2 regions of the Desulfitobacterium sp. PCE1 genome follow, and region 2 is predicted to be linked to the other one. Evidence: predicted binding sites of a transcription regulator. Region 2 holds the regulator's gene; the other holds the start of a gene.
What was found. Region 2 encodes Rex, which represses fermentation and respiration genes when NADH is low (regulators of the CRP and FNR family bind a similar motif). Its sites were predicted from a motif close to ATTGTTAANNNNTTAACAAT; they were not measured.
Positions count from the first base shown of each region.

Region 1: the regulator Rex is predicted to act here: its motif matches at 3,841-3,860, upstream of DESPCE1_RS0111375 (acyl-CoA dehydrogenase).

Region 1 covers NZ_KB913023.1:2,298,143-2,305,937, forward strand. Annotated here, with positions in the region: gene DESPCE1_RS0111360 (electron transfer flavoprotein subunit beta/FixA family protein) at 1-412, opposite strand, end outside; gene DESPCE1_RS0111365 (acyl-CoA dehydrogenase) at 424-1,566, opposite strand; gene DESPCE1_RS0111370 (3-hydroxybutyryl-CoA dehydrogenase) at 1,609-2,448, opposite strand; gene DESPCE1_RS0111375 (acyl-CoA dehydrogenase) at 2,470-3,615, opposite strand; gene DESPCE1_RS0111380 (sigma-54-dependent Fis family transcriptional regulator) at 3,955-6,066, opposite strand; gene DESPCE1_RS22550 (DUF2922 domain-containing protein) at 6,288-6,440, opposite strand; gene DESPCE1_RS21355 (hypothetical protein) at 6,480-6,677, opposite strand; gene DESPCE1_RS23745 (helix-turn-helix domain-containing protein) at 6,661-6,822, opposite strand; gene DESPCE1_RS0111400 (TIGR04076 family protein) at 6,973-7,284, opposite strand; gene DESPCE1_RS23750 (GNAT family N-acetyltransferase) at 7,340-7,642, opposite strand; gene DESPCE1_RS23755 (GNAT family N-acetyltransferase) at 7,602-7,795, opposite strand, start outside.
Region 2 covers NZ_KB913023.1:3,657,976-3,665,770, forward strand. Annotated here, with positions in the region: gene DESPCE1_RS0118230 (nucleoside triphosphate pyrophosphatase) at 1-523, opposite strand, end outside; gene DESPCE1_RS0118235 (DUF4321 domain-containing protein) at 525-788, opposite strand; gene aspA (aspartate ammonia-lyase) at 936-2,363, opposite strand; gene DESPCE1_RS0118245 (redox-sensing transcriptional repressor Rex) at 2,522-3,154, opposite strand; gene DESPCE1_RS0118250 (SPOR domain-containing protein) at 3,281-3,961, opposite strand; gene DESPCE1_RS0118255 (inorganic phosphate transporter) at 4,244-5,251, opposite strand; gene DESPCE1_RS0118260 (DUF47 domain-containing protein) at 5,244-5,870, opposite strand; gene DESPCE1_RS0118265 (folylpolyglutamate synthase/dihydrofolate synthase family protein) at 6,004-7,383, opposite strand.

The DNA of each region.
Region 1 (7,795 bases), 1.4 Mb from region 2:
GAAGCTCTAATTTCTCGGCCATGCGCACGGCGACCTGAGCTGAGCCATTATCTGTATCCATGACTCCTGCCAGAATGATGTCGTAGGGAATGGTCTCCACCGCTTTGGCAAGTATGGCAGCGGCACTTCCTTCATCCACTTCCCCTAGGGCAGGGTCATTAATGTGAATCGCTTTATCGGCTCCCATGGCTAGGGCACTGCGGATTGTCGCTGTGGCTTGATCTCCCCCAAGGGTAATAACGGTTACTTCACCGCCAAATTTCTCCTTCATTCGGAGAGCTTCTTCGATGGCGTACTCATCCAAAGGATTGATAACCAGAGTGACCCCATTTGCATCTATTTTTCCATCCTTGTTCAAGGCAATTTTAGCTTCTGTATCAATCGTTTGTTTAACGCATACCACAATGTTCATAGGGTATCCTCCTACTCTTTTAAGACATGACTGCCGATGACAATACGTTGTACTTCACTTGTTCCCTCATAAATCTCAGTGATCTTGGCATCCCGCATCATCCGCTCTACAGGATACTCACGAGTGTATCCATAACCACCGTGCATTTGGACCGCTTGAGTGGTTACCCACATGGCTGTCTCTGAAGCATGGAGTTTAGCCATAGCCGAAGCTTTGGAGACGGGCTTATGCTGGGTAGCCAGGTAAGCCGCTTGATAAACCAATAAACGGGCAGCCTCGATCTGAGTGGCCATATCCGCTAATTTAAATTGATTGGCTTGGAAATGAGCGATGGGCTGGCCAAATTGTTCTCTTTCTTTAGCATATTTTTTGGCTTGCTCATAAGCCCCTTGGGCAATGCCTAAGGCTTGGGAGGCAATGCCGATTCTGCCGAAGTCCAAGGTGACCATGGCTACTTTAAACCCTTGTCCTTCCTGGCCTAAGAGATTTTCCGCCGGGACCCTAACATTATCAAAGACCAATTCATAAGTGGCCGAGGAGCGGATCCCCATCTTTTTTTCTTTCTTGCCAAAAGTAAAGCCCGGCATGCCTTTTTCTAGAATGAAAGCAGCGATTCCCTTATTCCCTTTGCTTTTATCCATCTGGGCAGTAACCACATATGTATCGGCTTCATAGGCGTTGGTGATAAAAATTTTGGTGCCATTGATGATATAATCATCGCCATCCTTAACTGCGGTGGTTCGGGTTCCTGAGGCATCAGAACCGGCCATGGGTTCAGTTAAGCCAAATGCCCCCATTTTCTCTCCACTTGCCAATGGGACAAGATATTTTTGTTTTTGTTCTTCCGTACCAAAGAGGTAGATAGGATTAGCACATAAACTGGAATGAGCGGACACAGTTACTCCAACTGAGGCGTCTACCCGTGATAATTCCTCAATCGCTATGGCGTAGGACAAATAATCAGACTCCACACCGCCGTATTTCTCGGGAAAGGTGATTCCCGCCAGACCCAATTCCGCCATTTTGTTCCATATCTCACGAGGAAATTCTTCTTTTTCATCCCGTTCTTCAGCGCCTGCTGCACACTCATTCTCAGCAAAATCCCTTACCATTTTCCTCATCATGACATGGTCTTCGCTTAAATCAAAAATCATACTTCTTCGTCTCCCCTCATTTTTTCTAAATATCTCTACCCTTTAATAGGCATAGAAACCTCTTCCCGTTTTTCTCCCCAACCAACCTGCCTTGACATATTTTCTCAATAAGGGACAAGGTCGGTACTTATCTCCAAGCCCTTCATGAAGCACTTCGCAAATAGCAAGTACAGTATCCAAACCGATAAGATCCGCCAGTGCCAAAGGGCCCATGGGGTGATTGGCTCCCAGCTTCATGACATCGTCGATAGCCTCCGGTTTGGCAATCCCTTCGTTAAGCGTCCAAATCGCTTCGTTAATCATCGGAATCAGAATACGATTAGCTACAAAGCCCGGGGCATCATTGACTTCTACGGGGGTTTTCCCCATAGCAACGCTCAGGTTTTCAATCTCCCTATAGACCTCATCACTGGTTGCCAGTCCGCGAATGATTTCCACAAGCTTCATCACAGGGACCGGATTCATAAAATGCATGCCAATCACTTTGTCCGGACGCTTGGTGCAAGCTCCGATTTCTGTGATAGGCAATGAGGATGTGTTGGAAGCCAATATAGTATGCTCTGGGCAAAGTTTATCTAGGGTTTGAAAAATTTCCGATTTAATAGCCATATTTTCGACAGCTGCCTCTATGACTAAATCGGTCTGAGCCGCATCTTGAAGAGAAACACTGGCCTTAAGCCGTCCGAGGATGTTTAGCTTTTCTTCGGAAGAGAGTTTGCCCTTTTCCACACTACGGTCCAAGTTCTTTTCAATACCTTTAAGACCTCGGGCCACAAACTCTTCCTTGATATCATTGAGTATCACGGCGTATCCTGCTTGAGCAGCCACTTGGGCAATTCCGGAGCCCATTTGGCCAGCTCCGATGACCATAATCGTTTTCATGAATTTTTCCTCCTTATGTTTTTAAATTTTATTTCTTAAATGTTTGGCGATGACAATCCGCTGAATTTGGTTTGTACCTTCATAGATCTGTGTAATCTTGGCGTCCCGTAGATAGCGTTCTATAGGATAATCTGTGGTGTAACCATATCCCCCGAATATCTGCATGGCATCATTGGTTACTTTTACTGCCATTTCACTGGCAAATAATTTGGCCATCGATGCCTCTTTACTATAAGGCAACCCCTGAACCCGGTTGGCTGCGGCTTGATAAACCAATAAACGAGCAGCTTCCAGTTGAGTAGCCATGTCCGCAAGCATGAATTGAATCCCTTGGAAATTCATAATCTCTTGCTTAAATTGAACCCTCTCTTGGGAATAGGCTAAGGCAGCATCAAAAGCAGCTTGAGCAATACCTACGGCCTGGGCTCCAATTCCTATTCTGCCATCGTCAAGTAATGCCATAGCGATTTTAAACCCCTGTCCTTCTTCCCCCAATCTGTTTTCAACAGGGACAACCATATCCTCAAAAATCAATTCACAAGTGGATGAGCCGTGGAGCCCCATCTTCTTCTCCTTTTTCCCTATGATAAAACCGGGGGTACCCGCATCTACGAGAAAAGCTGTAATTCCACGTGAACCTTTCGTACGGTCGGTAGAAGCCAGCACTGTATAGACCCCGGCATAGCCTGAATTGGAAATAAAGCGTTTGCTGCCATTGATCACATAATGATCACCACGGCGCTTTGCAGTTGTTACTAAACTCGAAGCATCGGACCCTGAGTTGGGTTCCGTGAGTGCAAAGGCTCCAAGCATCTCTCCTCTGGCAAGTTTCGGCAAATACTTCTGTTTTTGTTCTTCCGTACCAAAATAAAAAATTGGAAAAGTGCCAATGGTTGTATGAACCGCCATGATTATGGTAGTGGAGGCACAACCCCGGGCGAGTTCCTCAATGGCTAAGGTGTAAGAAATAAAGTCTGAACCGGCCCCTCCATATTCCTCCGGTATAGGGATTCCCATAAGTCCCAGTTCGCCCATCTTATGTACTAACGTCAAAGGAAACTCGTGACTTTCATCGGTATAAGCTGCTTGGGGAATTACCTCTTCCTCTACGAAATCTCTTACCATTTTTCTCATCATTATTTGATCTTCCGTAAGGTTAAAGTTCAATGAACGCGACCTCCTTGCAGAGTATCTATTTTGGTATCCCTAGAAATACCTGAATCTTATAAATTATCTGTTTATAATGCAAATTACGTGCCAATGTGAATTGGATTTTTATCTCAAGTTCATGAAGGACCTGAATTCATTGGTTTATTTTCTAAATTTTTAAAATATTTCATCTATTTGTACATGTGAACTCAAAGTTTATATGTCTCAAAAAACGGACATTATTTTGACAAGAAATTAAAAAAGGCTGGAATTCCAGCCTTTTACATCCCTATGTCCACAAAAAAGGACACTGTCTCAAAACAGCAACAGTGACTCCACGCAAAGACATTGGTTGAATTATCCTTGAATATTATATTTAGCCAGCTTTTTATATAGAACAGAGCGGTGAATCCCCAAGATTCGTGCAGCCTGTACCTTGTTGCCTTGAACGCGGCGGAGAGTTTTATCAATAATTTCACGTTCTGCTGCTTGTAAAGCATACTCCAGGGTCTGCTCCGTACCTAATGACATTGTTTCCATGACTCCCGGCAAAGCCAAATGCTTCGGCAAAATCCAGGCTTCATCACAAATTACTATGGCCCGTTCCAAGATATTCTCCAGTTCACGAATATTGCCCGGCCAATCATAAGCACATAAATGAGTAATACTTTCCGGTCTCAAGCCCTGAATATCCGTACCCAGTCTCTTATTGATTTTTTCAATTAGTCCTTTGGCAATAAAACCAATATCCTCTTTACGCTCTCTTAATGGTGGCAGATCGATGGCAAGAACGTTAAGGCGGTAATAGAGATCAAGGCGGAATTTATGTTCCATCACCATTTTGTGCAGATCCCTGTTCGTAGCTGCAATAATCCGCACATCGACTTTTATGGGTTCTGTCCCACCTAAACGCTCAACTTCACGTTCTTGCAGCACCCGCAGCAGCTTGGCCTGCATACCCAAAGACATATCGCCGATTTCATCAAGAAAAATAGTCCCTTTGTCAGCAAGTTCAAATTTACCGGGCTTTCCGCCTTTCCGAGCCCCCGTAAACGCTCCTTCTTCATAACCAAAAAGTTCTGATTCCAGCAGGTCTTCCGGCAAAGCTGCACAATTCACTTTTATATAAGGCCCATTACTGCGATTACTTGATTTATGAATAGCGTGGGAAAAGACTTCTTTCCCTGTACCGCTTTCACCCAGGATCAGAATGGTAGAGGTTGTTTGCGAGGCACGATGTGCTAAGGATTTAGCTTTTTTCATTCTGGGACTTTCGCCGATAATATCATCAAAAACGAATTGAGAGGAATGGAACTTGCCTAACTCCTCTTTATAGTAAGCAAGATTCTCTTCCAGGCGCATGACTTTTTTCGCAAACATTTTGGCAATTTCCATATTTTTGAAGAGGGTCTTGGCCAATGCCCCTACGACTTTACCTTCCCGTTCAATGGGGACCCGCATGATGATAAAATCACGCCCCTTAAGATGCCAGGTCTCGCCGAATTGCGCTTTACCTGATTTTAGGGTCTGAGGGAGATTAGAATTAGGACTGATATCATTAATCTTTTTGCCGATGACATCCTGTACTTTAACCCCTATGACATCCAAAAAGAATTGGTTCATTAAGACAATATTCTCTTGATCATCGATGACGACCATGCCTTCATAAGAATTCTCAACCACAGCCTCCAGTGTTGCCATCAGCTTTTCATTGGAATTTAAACGATGGCTCACCTCTTCCAGTTCAGTAATATCTTTAAACACGGCCACTGCGCCAAGAACCTTGTGCCCTAATATGATGGGCAGGAAGTCTGCTTTGGTGTTAAGCTCGCCGTAGCTCATAGGAATTCCCCGCAGTTCTTCACCCGTTGCCAGCGCTTTATAGGTTAAGGAGTTCGGGAAAAAGTTTTTAATGGGTTTACCCAGTACTTCCTCGGCATTAAAACTCAGCAATTTTTCCGCAGATGGGTTAAAGAAAACGATACGCCCTTGAGCATCAATAGCCACAACAGCATTATGAACAGCTTCGATGGTTTGGCTGATATAGAAATCCAAGTCGTTCAGCAGTTGGTACAAAAGGAACAGATTATCATAAAATTTGAATTCTCCTTGGTACTCTCCCTTGGTATCGACCACAAAGGCTGTGGGCCATCCTTCTGTAATCAGGATATTGAGATTAAAAAGCAGGCTATTCTCTTCCGGAAGCAGCCAATCTGCCGGCCGTATATAGGAGGCAATGGGCGCCTTAGGATCAAACTTCCCCTGGGTTAAACTTTCAATAATATCGGCAGTACCTAAGACGCCCATAAATTTCCTTTTTTTACTTACTACCGGTATATGTGTACGGCCCTCATTTAAAATAATCTGCAGAGCATCAGCCAATAAAGTCTCTTCATCAAGATAAAAAGAGGAGAGAATCAGTTCCTGGCTATCCAGCAAAGAAAGACCACTTGAAATAAAGCCATTCATGTTTACCTCACCTCACTACCTTCTGTAAGATCATTTTTATGAATTGAACTCTAATAATATTTAGAAAGGGGCAACGCTGCAAATTGTATACTATTCCTAATTTTCTGTATTCAATCGGTAAATCCTCTTTTTCCCCGATTAATTATTTGAATTAGAGAAAGAAGAATCCCGCTGCCGGCTGCTGCAGCGGAAATTCTTCTCATTCTCCCCGGCTTGTTCCGTTACGGCTCAAGAGGATCGTACAAATCCTCCGTCACATTCTGAACCACTTCTTGGGTCAGGCCCTGTTTAGGGTTGGAGAGCGTGATCCCTGCCGATTTGCCGCCGCTGGTCAGGAAAGATAACCTGATCAAACGGTTCGTTGAAATAGGCAATATATTCACCCCCTTCCCTGAGACATTTTTCCAGGGTCCTTACTCCTCTTCAAGCAGCTGTGAGTTCCTGCTTACGGTGATATCCACAACCTGATCCGTCACCAGGCTGACAACGGCTTTAAAAAGCAAATTATAGGTCGCCACGATATTCAGCTTTTCAGAATCATCCCGAAGCCATTCCGATACATTCCTCCCGCCACCATCAATTGCCCCAGTGGCTTTAGTCCCTAAATTCAAGAAATTCAGATGGCTTTATGCGCAGCATGTTCGCAATATTGAACAATACTTCCAATGACATCGTTGTTATCATATTGGGAGCTTCTATCTCGCCAAGATAAGAACTGCTCATCCCGGCCTTTTCCGCAAGTTGGTCTTGAGTCATACCCTCCCGTTGCGATAATAGGCAATATTCAATCCAAGAGATATCTATTTATCTCTGTTTTCAAGGGCAATTTTTGTACTTCTGGCCATATACAATCACCTCAGTAAAAGCTTATCGCGCAACGCAGCCGATATACATAAGCTGATTCAATCAATCGTTAAGTGATTCAACCTTAAAAATAACAGGGCGGATACCATCTGTGCAGCATAATATCTGTAGACCATCTTTTTTATTCCAAGGAACATAAGAAGCACCCGCTGACAACGCGTTTACGCCGCGATAAATATCAATCCAGGCCCAGGGGCAAAAATTCAGAGGCATTTCAGCACCTCCATCATAGATGAATTCATCGCCTACATTTAAAAGCAAACACGGTCCTACCTCGGCACCATCTGTCAGATATTCATCAGCAAATTCAGGATAAAATTCTTTTCTTATAACTGAAATTTTTACTTTTTTCATTACGTACTCTCCTTTTGCCCTAAGAGCATACTGTTCATACCATTATGTCACATCCTTATACTCTTCGCTGGTTATATTGCTCAACATCCAACACATATTTTCGAAGCTTTTCCATGCCACTCATTGCCAACTTACCGGCATAATTCATCCCCAGTTTAGCTAAGATTTTTTCGGAGTAAATATTTTGGGGGTTAACAGCAGCGGCGATACATGCAAATTTCAGTACGGAAAAACCATAATCCAATACGGCTTTTGCCGCCTCATAACCGTAACCCTTATTCCATGAATTTGGGCACAGCCCATATAATAACTCATTTTCACCCATAACACTCACAATACCTAACGCCGCAATACCCAATATACATAGTGCTCCCTTTTTCTGTAACAGTAAATTCAGAGTTTTGGGCGGAATCCACCCACTCCTCTTGAAACATCCTATATCTTTCTTCATAGGTGTAAGGAGTAATGCCACCTGTATACATCGTCGCCATAGTATCGTTTTTCATAAGCC
Region 2 (7,795 bases):
TCACATTGCTTAAAGATCCTTGATAATTATCCACTAAACGGGCTCCCAAGCCTTGAATCCCATAAGATCCCGCCTTATCCATAGGCTCCCCCGTGGCAATATACTCCAGTATCTCCTCATGGGTCAGTGAACGAAAAGCAACTGCTGTGCGTACCGCACCACATTCTTGACGGCCTGCTCCATTGATCAATGCCACTCCAGTGTATACATCATGAGCCCGTCCGCTTAATGCTGTCAGCATATCTTCCGCCTCTTCTGCATCCTTGGGTTTGCCAAGAATCTGATGGTCTAGGACAACAATCGTATCGGCTCCAAGAATTATATCCTCCATACTTCCGCCACGATCCAGCCAATGATTCAACCCAGCCAGAGCTTTACGCAAAGCCAGCTCCTTTACCGCTGATTCAGGAGAAACACCTTGGGAAAGTACTTCTGAAACATCTGCTTCCACTCGCACAAAGGAAACCCCCCCTTCTTTCAGGAGCATTCCCCTGCGGGGAGAGGCTGAAGCCAGTACGAGCATTCTACCACTTCCTAGCTAGATAGTAACCACCCAATGCCCCTATAACCGTAGCAAAGGTGATATTCAGACGGAATCCAAATGAAAAGGTGATAAAAAAGAAGTCTAAATAGGTATGAGAAGGGAAATCGATGACGGCTGGGCGCAGAAAAGGTGCTAAGAAAGCTATTTTTTCGAACCCATAGCCTATTAATGTTCCAATGGCCGCCCCTGACAAAATAAGAAGTATGGTACGGCCTGCCCCCGAATTAGTTCGACCTGCCGGCATAGTTTGCCCCCTTTCACCCATAGAAATGTAGCCAGGGCACTGTTGCTCCTGGCTGATTTTTCGACACTTTTTAGTTTAGCATTTCGACTAATAATACGCAAGGGGACGGGCGGGCAAAAATATTAACTTAATATTAATAATTTACCATTAATGACCACGAGGAAGCATTCCTCTAAGTAACTCTGAGCCACTAATACCTGGTTCGGTCATTTCGTAAGGATTCAAAATAATATCCAGCTCCTCAGGGGTCAAAAGTCCTCTTTCAAGGACAATCTCTCTCACCGGGCGACCGGTCACGATGGCTTCCTTGGCGATCCGGGAGGCAACCTCGTATCCTACATGAGGATTGATTGCAGTGACTACACCCACACTGTTTTCAACCAGGTCACGGCAACGCTCCACATTGGCGGTTATCCCATCCACACAGCGCTCTTTAAAGACTTTGATAACATTTCGGAGTATATCCAGGGATTGGAGCAGATTGAAGACCACTACGGGCTCCATCACGTTGAGCTCCAGTTGTCCGGCACCACAGGCTAAAGCTATTGTAAAATCATTTCCTTGAACTTGGAAAGATACCTGATTGACCACCTCAGCCATAACGGGATTGACTTTTCCTGGCATAATGGAAGAACCCGGCTGCATGGCAGGAAGATTAATCTCTCCAAAACCTGTTCTAGGACCAGAAGCCATCAGCCGTAAGTCATTGGCAATCTTAGAGAGGTTGACCGCCAAGGTTTTAAGTGCACCGGATACCTCTAAAAATGCATCGGTGTTCTGTGTAGCATCCACTAGATTATCCGCTCGTAAAAGAGGCAATCCCGTAATCTTCTTCAGATTCTCGGAGACTCTCTCTATATAAACCGGATCAGCATTCAGCCCAGTACCCACGGCTGTTGCGCCCATATTGACAATGTGCAAGGACCTCGACGCTTCATCGATCCGGCGAATATCTCTCTTCAGCATTTGTGCATAGGCTGCAAATTCCTGTCCTAAGCGAATGGGAACCGCATCTTGAAGATGGGTTCTCCCCATCTTGATGACTCCGTCAAACTCCTTGGCCTTCTCTTGGAAAGCACCCTTTAACTCGTTTAAAGCATAAAGAAGATCATCGGCCACATTAAGGCAAGCAATACGGATGGCCGTAGGGAAAACATCATTGGTACTTTGAGCCATATTGACATGGACATTGGGATGAACCCGGGAATAATCCCCTTTTTGTCCTCCCAAAATCTCTATAGCCCGATTAGCGATCACTTCATTGGCATTCATATTGATGGAAGTCCCTGCTCCCCCCTGAATGACATCCACCACAAAATGATCATTAAAGACACCTTCTGCAACTTCCATCGAAGCTTTGATTACGGACTCGCCGACCACACGGTTCAAAGAACCGATGTCCATATTGGCCTGGGCAGCTGCAGCCTTAACCAGACCTAAGGCGCGTATTAATTCATGGTGAGCCCGATATCCCGTAATAGGGAAGTTCTCAATAGCTCTTAACGTTTGAATTCCATAATAAACATCTTCCGGTACTTCCATAATTCCAAGCAGGTCTTTTTCCTTACGTAACATAATATCTCCTCTTTTACGGATTGATTTATGAGAAACATAATCATCATGATAAGGAAAAAGTAAGACACTGCTGCCTTACTTTTCGCGAATCTACATTTTATATTCTCATCTATAAAGTTTCCTATGCACAAATATCCATAAGATTGGGACAATTCTTCTTAAGAGCGGCGGGTTCCCACATTAAATGTCAGCACTTCCAAATTCACAGCTAAGTCCACATTTCTAAGTTCAACTTCCGGTGGGACATTGAGTACCACAGGGGCAAAGTTAAGAATGGCTTGAACCCCGGCACTAATAAGCTTATCAGCGATTTCCTGGGCATAGGGAGACGGTACGGAAATGATGCCAATCTGAGTCTTATTAGCTTTAGCTACTTCCTCGAGTCTATCCACCGGCAACACTTCTACGCCATTGACCGTGGTCCCGATTTTTTGGGGATCATTATCAAAAATACTAGTGATAATAAATCCACGCTCACGGAAGCCTTTGTATGTAGTCAGCGCTAAACTTAAGTTACCCATACCAACCAGACATACACTCCAATCCTGGCTTAAGCCAAGGATTTTCAAAATATGGCGGTGCAAGTCCTTAACATTATAACCCACACCACGAGTTCCGAATTCACCAAAGTATGCTAAATCCTTTCGAACCTGAGCTGGACTAACTCCAACTCCCTCTGCAATATCACCAGAAGATATCGTAACGATTCCTTTACGATCCACATCTGTTAAATGACGCGAATAGACTGAAAGACGTATAATCGTTGCCTCTGGGATTTTAAGTGTTTTCAAGCTAATCCCCCGTTTCAATTTCCTTAAATTTTAAATGATAATAATAATTAGCGTAAGTACATTATATCACTAGGCTTTAATGTTAACAAATGGATTTTAATAAACTATTTAAAACAAAAAATATATTTATTTTTGAAGCATCTCTAAGGTATTAAGATACTCACCATAGAGGTTCAATGACATCATTTTTCGCAGGTCCACCGGTAAAGTTCTTTCGGCCTTAATCGATAATCTTGAAACCTCGTATAGATTAGTTAAAGCACGAGGTGTCAAAACCATAAGGTTCTCAAACTCTGAAAGCCTGCTTTCCCGGTCAGTATAAGGTGTCTTCAAAAAGGTATTGACTCCCTCAAGAACCTTGGCCGTCTGAATTGCTCCTGTACCACGAATACGAAAAGCACGTTCAGGGCTGGTAACTGATTTAGGAATAGAAACAACTCCACCCTCTTTCAACAATTCTTGAATAGGAAGCACTTCCTCCTTAGAGTAGGCAAAACCTACTCCGACAATAAATGGATCTCTCGAGATAATTTGGGCATCCCAGCCTAATTGCTGCAATTCCTCCTTTTCCCTGAGAGCATTGCTTTCGGAGTTAAATACCCCCGTTTGACATGTCCAAAACTCTATTGTGTCCAAAGTTAGAAAAAACTCGTTCTGATCCACAGGACTCGGGGAAGGTATGTCTGGACCCCTGGGTTGTGTGACTAACTTAACATAAGTATACCCAAAAAACCAGGTCATCCATACAATGACAGCACAACCAATTAGTCCTATTCCCTTATTAATCCAGGGATTATATTTATACATACTATCATCCTCCATAATAGCTGTCAACTTCTCCGCTTCACAAAAGCACCCGATTCAATAACATTTAACAAAAACTTCATATTCTTTCGGACAACCTAAGCTAGTATCACTTTATGTACAAAAAGCGCTTATCATGCCTATTAAAGAGACCTGCACTCAAAAATCAAAAACCGTCGTGCTATATAGATTAGCAATTTATTAATATTTTATTAACAATTAATAATAATTAATAATAAAAGGAACCTTACGGTCCCTTTAAAAATCTATAGAATAATAATATTTCTATAGCACTAATGTTATAAGTTTGTAGCACAAAAATGAGGTTATAGCCGCTGTAGGAATCGTTACCACCCAGGCAATGAGCATTTGCTGGGCTACTCCCCAACGCACGGCTGATATACGCTTAGCACTCCCTACGCCCATGATTGAGCCGGAAACAACATGAGTAGTCGACACAGGTAAATGCAAACCCGGAAAGGCTGTAGCAGTCCAGATAACAATAGAGGATGTCAAGTCTGCAGCAAATCCGTTGATAGGCTCCAGCTTAAAGATCTTTCCGCCCATGGTCCGAATAATCTTCCATCCCCCTGCAGCAGTACCTAAAGCCATCGCCAAAGCACAAGCAAATTTTACCCATAAAGCCGGATTAAGATTGGATGGATCTTGTAGACCTGACGCTATAAGGGCCATGGTAATAATACCCATGGACTTTTGAGCGTCATTGGAACCATGATTAAACGCCAGCAACCCGGCAGAAAGCACCTGCATCTTGCGAAACCCCTGGTTGACTTTAGAAGGTGCGACCTTACCAAAAATAAGATATAAAGTTTTCATAATAATAAAACCTAAAATAATACCAAAAATGGGGGAAATCAATAAGGCTGCAACTATCTTCATTATCCCTTGAACCTGCAGCACTCCGAAGCCTACTTTAGATACAGCGGCTCCAATCATTCCTCCGATAATAGCATGCGAGGAACTGCTGGGGATTCCAAAATACCAGGTGGCTAAGTTCCAAAATATCGCTCCTATGAGAGCTGCGATTACAATTTCCTGAGTAACAAATTCAGGATTTACAATATCTTTGGCAATGGTCTGAGCTACTCCTGTACTAACTAATGCTCCAACAAAATTGAGTATTGCCGCAATTATTATTGCCCTTTTTGGAGTGAGAGCACGAGTAGACACACTTGTCGCAATAGCGTTAGCCGTATCGTGGAAACCGTTAATGTAATCAAAAGCCAGCGCGAAAAATACGACAACAATGAGTAACGCACTGGAACTAATCATACTTCAATACAACTCCTTTGAGGAGGTCTGCGATTTCCTCACACTGATCCAGTGTATCCTCTAAGTGTTCAAGGATTTCTTTCCACTTAATGATCTCAATAGCGTCCTTCTCTTGCTCAAACAGCCGGGCCACTTCTTGGCGATATAAGCTGTCCCCTACTGATTCAAGACGATAAACTTCTTCTGTAGCCGCCAGAATTTCGCTCTTTTTAAAGTGAATACTGTTCAAACAGCAAAAAGCGGTCTTCAGCTGTTCTGTGGCTTTAACAATAGTACGAACAATTTCCTGGGCTCCGATGGAGGGCTTTTTCGTATGGTAAAGAACCATGCGCTCTACTGCGCCTTGACTTAAATCCACGATATCGTCAAGGTTTTGGGCTAAGGTATAGATATCTTCACGATCCAATGGGGTGATAAGGGTCGAATTCAAACGGTCCACAATCTCTGTGGTAATCTTGTCCGCTCGATGCTCAAGATCATGCATCATTTCAGCCTCTGCATCAGAGACAGAATTCTGACAAATCAGCCCTTCAAGCTTTTTTGTCGTGATGCAGGCTACTTCTGCACTTTCCCTGAACAAGGCGTAAAATTTGTCTTCTTTTGAAGATAAGCCAAACATGTTCTTTCCTCCAGTCGTTTTGCATGGAATTCCTGTAGTATTGTAGCAAATTTTTTAACCGCCATTGTTAAGTTTCTGTTAAATTTTTTACATAATCGTAATAAAACTTGACTATTACTTGTATAAGTTCTTTCTATACTTTGTGCAAAACATCCAGTAAAGCCTGCCTTGCTTCCGCAATCATATAGAGGGATCCCGTGACACATAACATATCCTCTTTATCCAGTCGCTGAAAAGCTTCTTCGACTGCTAGACGAGGCTCTTCAATGGTCAGGACAGGCTTCCCTCTTTCTTTGACTAACTCATGGAGATACTCCCAATTTCCGGATCTCGGAGAATTGGGCTTGGTAATGATTACCTCATCTGCCAAAGGGACGAGGATATCCACAACTTTTTCCCGCTCCTTATCTCCCAGCATCCCAAGGCAAAGAACTAAGCGCCGGCGCTGAAAAACTTCCAATGCCTTTGCCAAAGCATTAGCTCCATCCACATTGTGTGCTCCATCAATAAGTACCTTCGGCTTCAGGGAAAGCAACTCCAAGCGACCAGGCCAAACTGCTGTACGAAGTCCCTCATAAATATTTCTTCGCTCAAGGTTCATTCCACATTCGAACTTCAAAAGCTCACAGACTGTAACAGCAGTAGCAGCATTGACCACTTGATGCTCTCCGACAAGACGTAAACGCAGTTTCTTATAAGCTCCTCGGAGCCCAATCAAATCAAATTCTTGCTCCAATTCCCCGCTCCAGCGGATCTCCCAACGTACATCATCGCCCACCACCCATAAGGGAGAGTTTACCTCTTGTGCCTTCTCACGAATGACTTTCAAAGCCTCAGAACGATTAGCCGCCGTTACGGTAATAGCACCCGCTTTGATAATTCCGGCCTTCACACGGGCAATTTCCTCATAGGTTTCACCCAGATAATCCATATGGTCCATACCCACATTGGTTATCACAGAAATCAGGGGCTTGACCACATTCGTAGAATCAATGGCGCCACCTAAACCGACCTCTAAGAGAACTAAGTCCACTTTTTGGTCTGCAAAATACATCAATGCCATAGCCGTATTCACTTCAAACTCCGTAGGATGTTCCACACCCTTTTGCACAAGTTCTTCCAGATGAGGGCGAAGAGTCTGAACCAGGCGGGTGACTTCACCTTTAGGAATCATCTCACCATTAATAGTTATCCGTTCTCTATAATCATGAAGATGAGGAGATGTAAACACCCCGACCCGATATCCGGCATCTTCGAGGATCTCAGCTATCATCATGGTGGTAGATCCTTTTCCATTGGTACCTCCTATATGAACGACCTTGAGGCGTTCTTCCGGATTACCCACACGTTTCAGCAGCTCCTCAATCCGGCCCAATCCAAAGTTCATACCAAATTTCGTGAGGTTAACCAGATAATCCTTAGCTTCCTGGTATTCAAGATCTAAGGGGGACACCTCTTTCTGGTCTCCCTTTAATTCATATTCAGTTATCTCGGTCATCTCCTTATTCCCCACTTCTATGTCCTCCTTTGAATCTTTCTATTGCTGATATGTCCTTCTCCATTCATCTTAAACACAGGGGTACATGGTTATTATGCACATCTCTGCTATGCGGTAATTCCCTATAAAGGATGGTTTTCCTGCAATTTTTGCAGAAGATTTTCAAGGTTGGGCGAGAAGGTTGTCTCCAAGATTTTGTTTTACATCGTTCACTCAATAAGCTGCGCGCAGCCGTTCTAACGCTCAAGTTTCCAACTCCGAAAGGTGCCCCGCTAAATCGGCTCCTGCCTCATAGCGGGTTGGAAACGTCCTGTTTCCAACCTTTCTCCGTCGAAAACTTTTCGCGAAGAACGGCTAGCTGCTCGCTTAGAAGGCGTTCCCTTTTGTAAAATCAAAATCCTTGGGTCCGCTCTTTGGTCCTATGGTA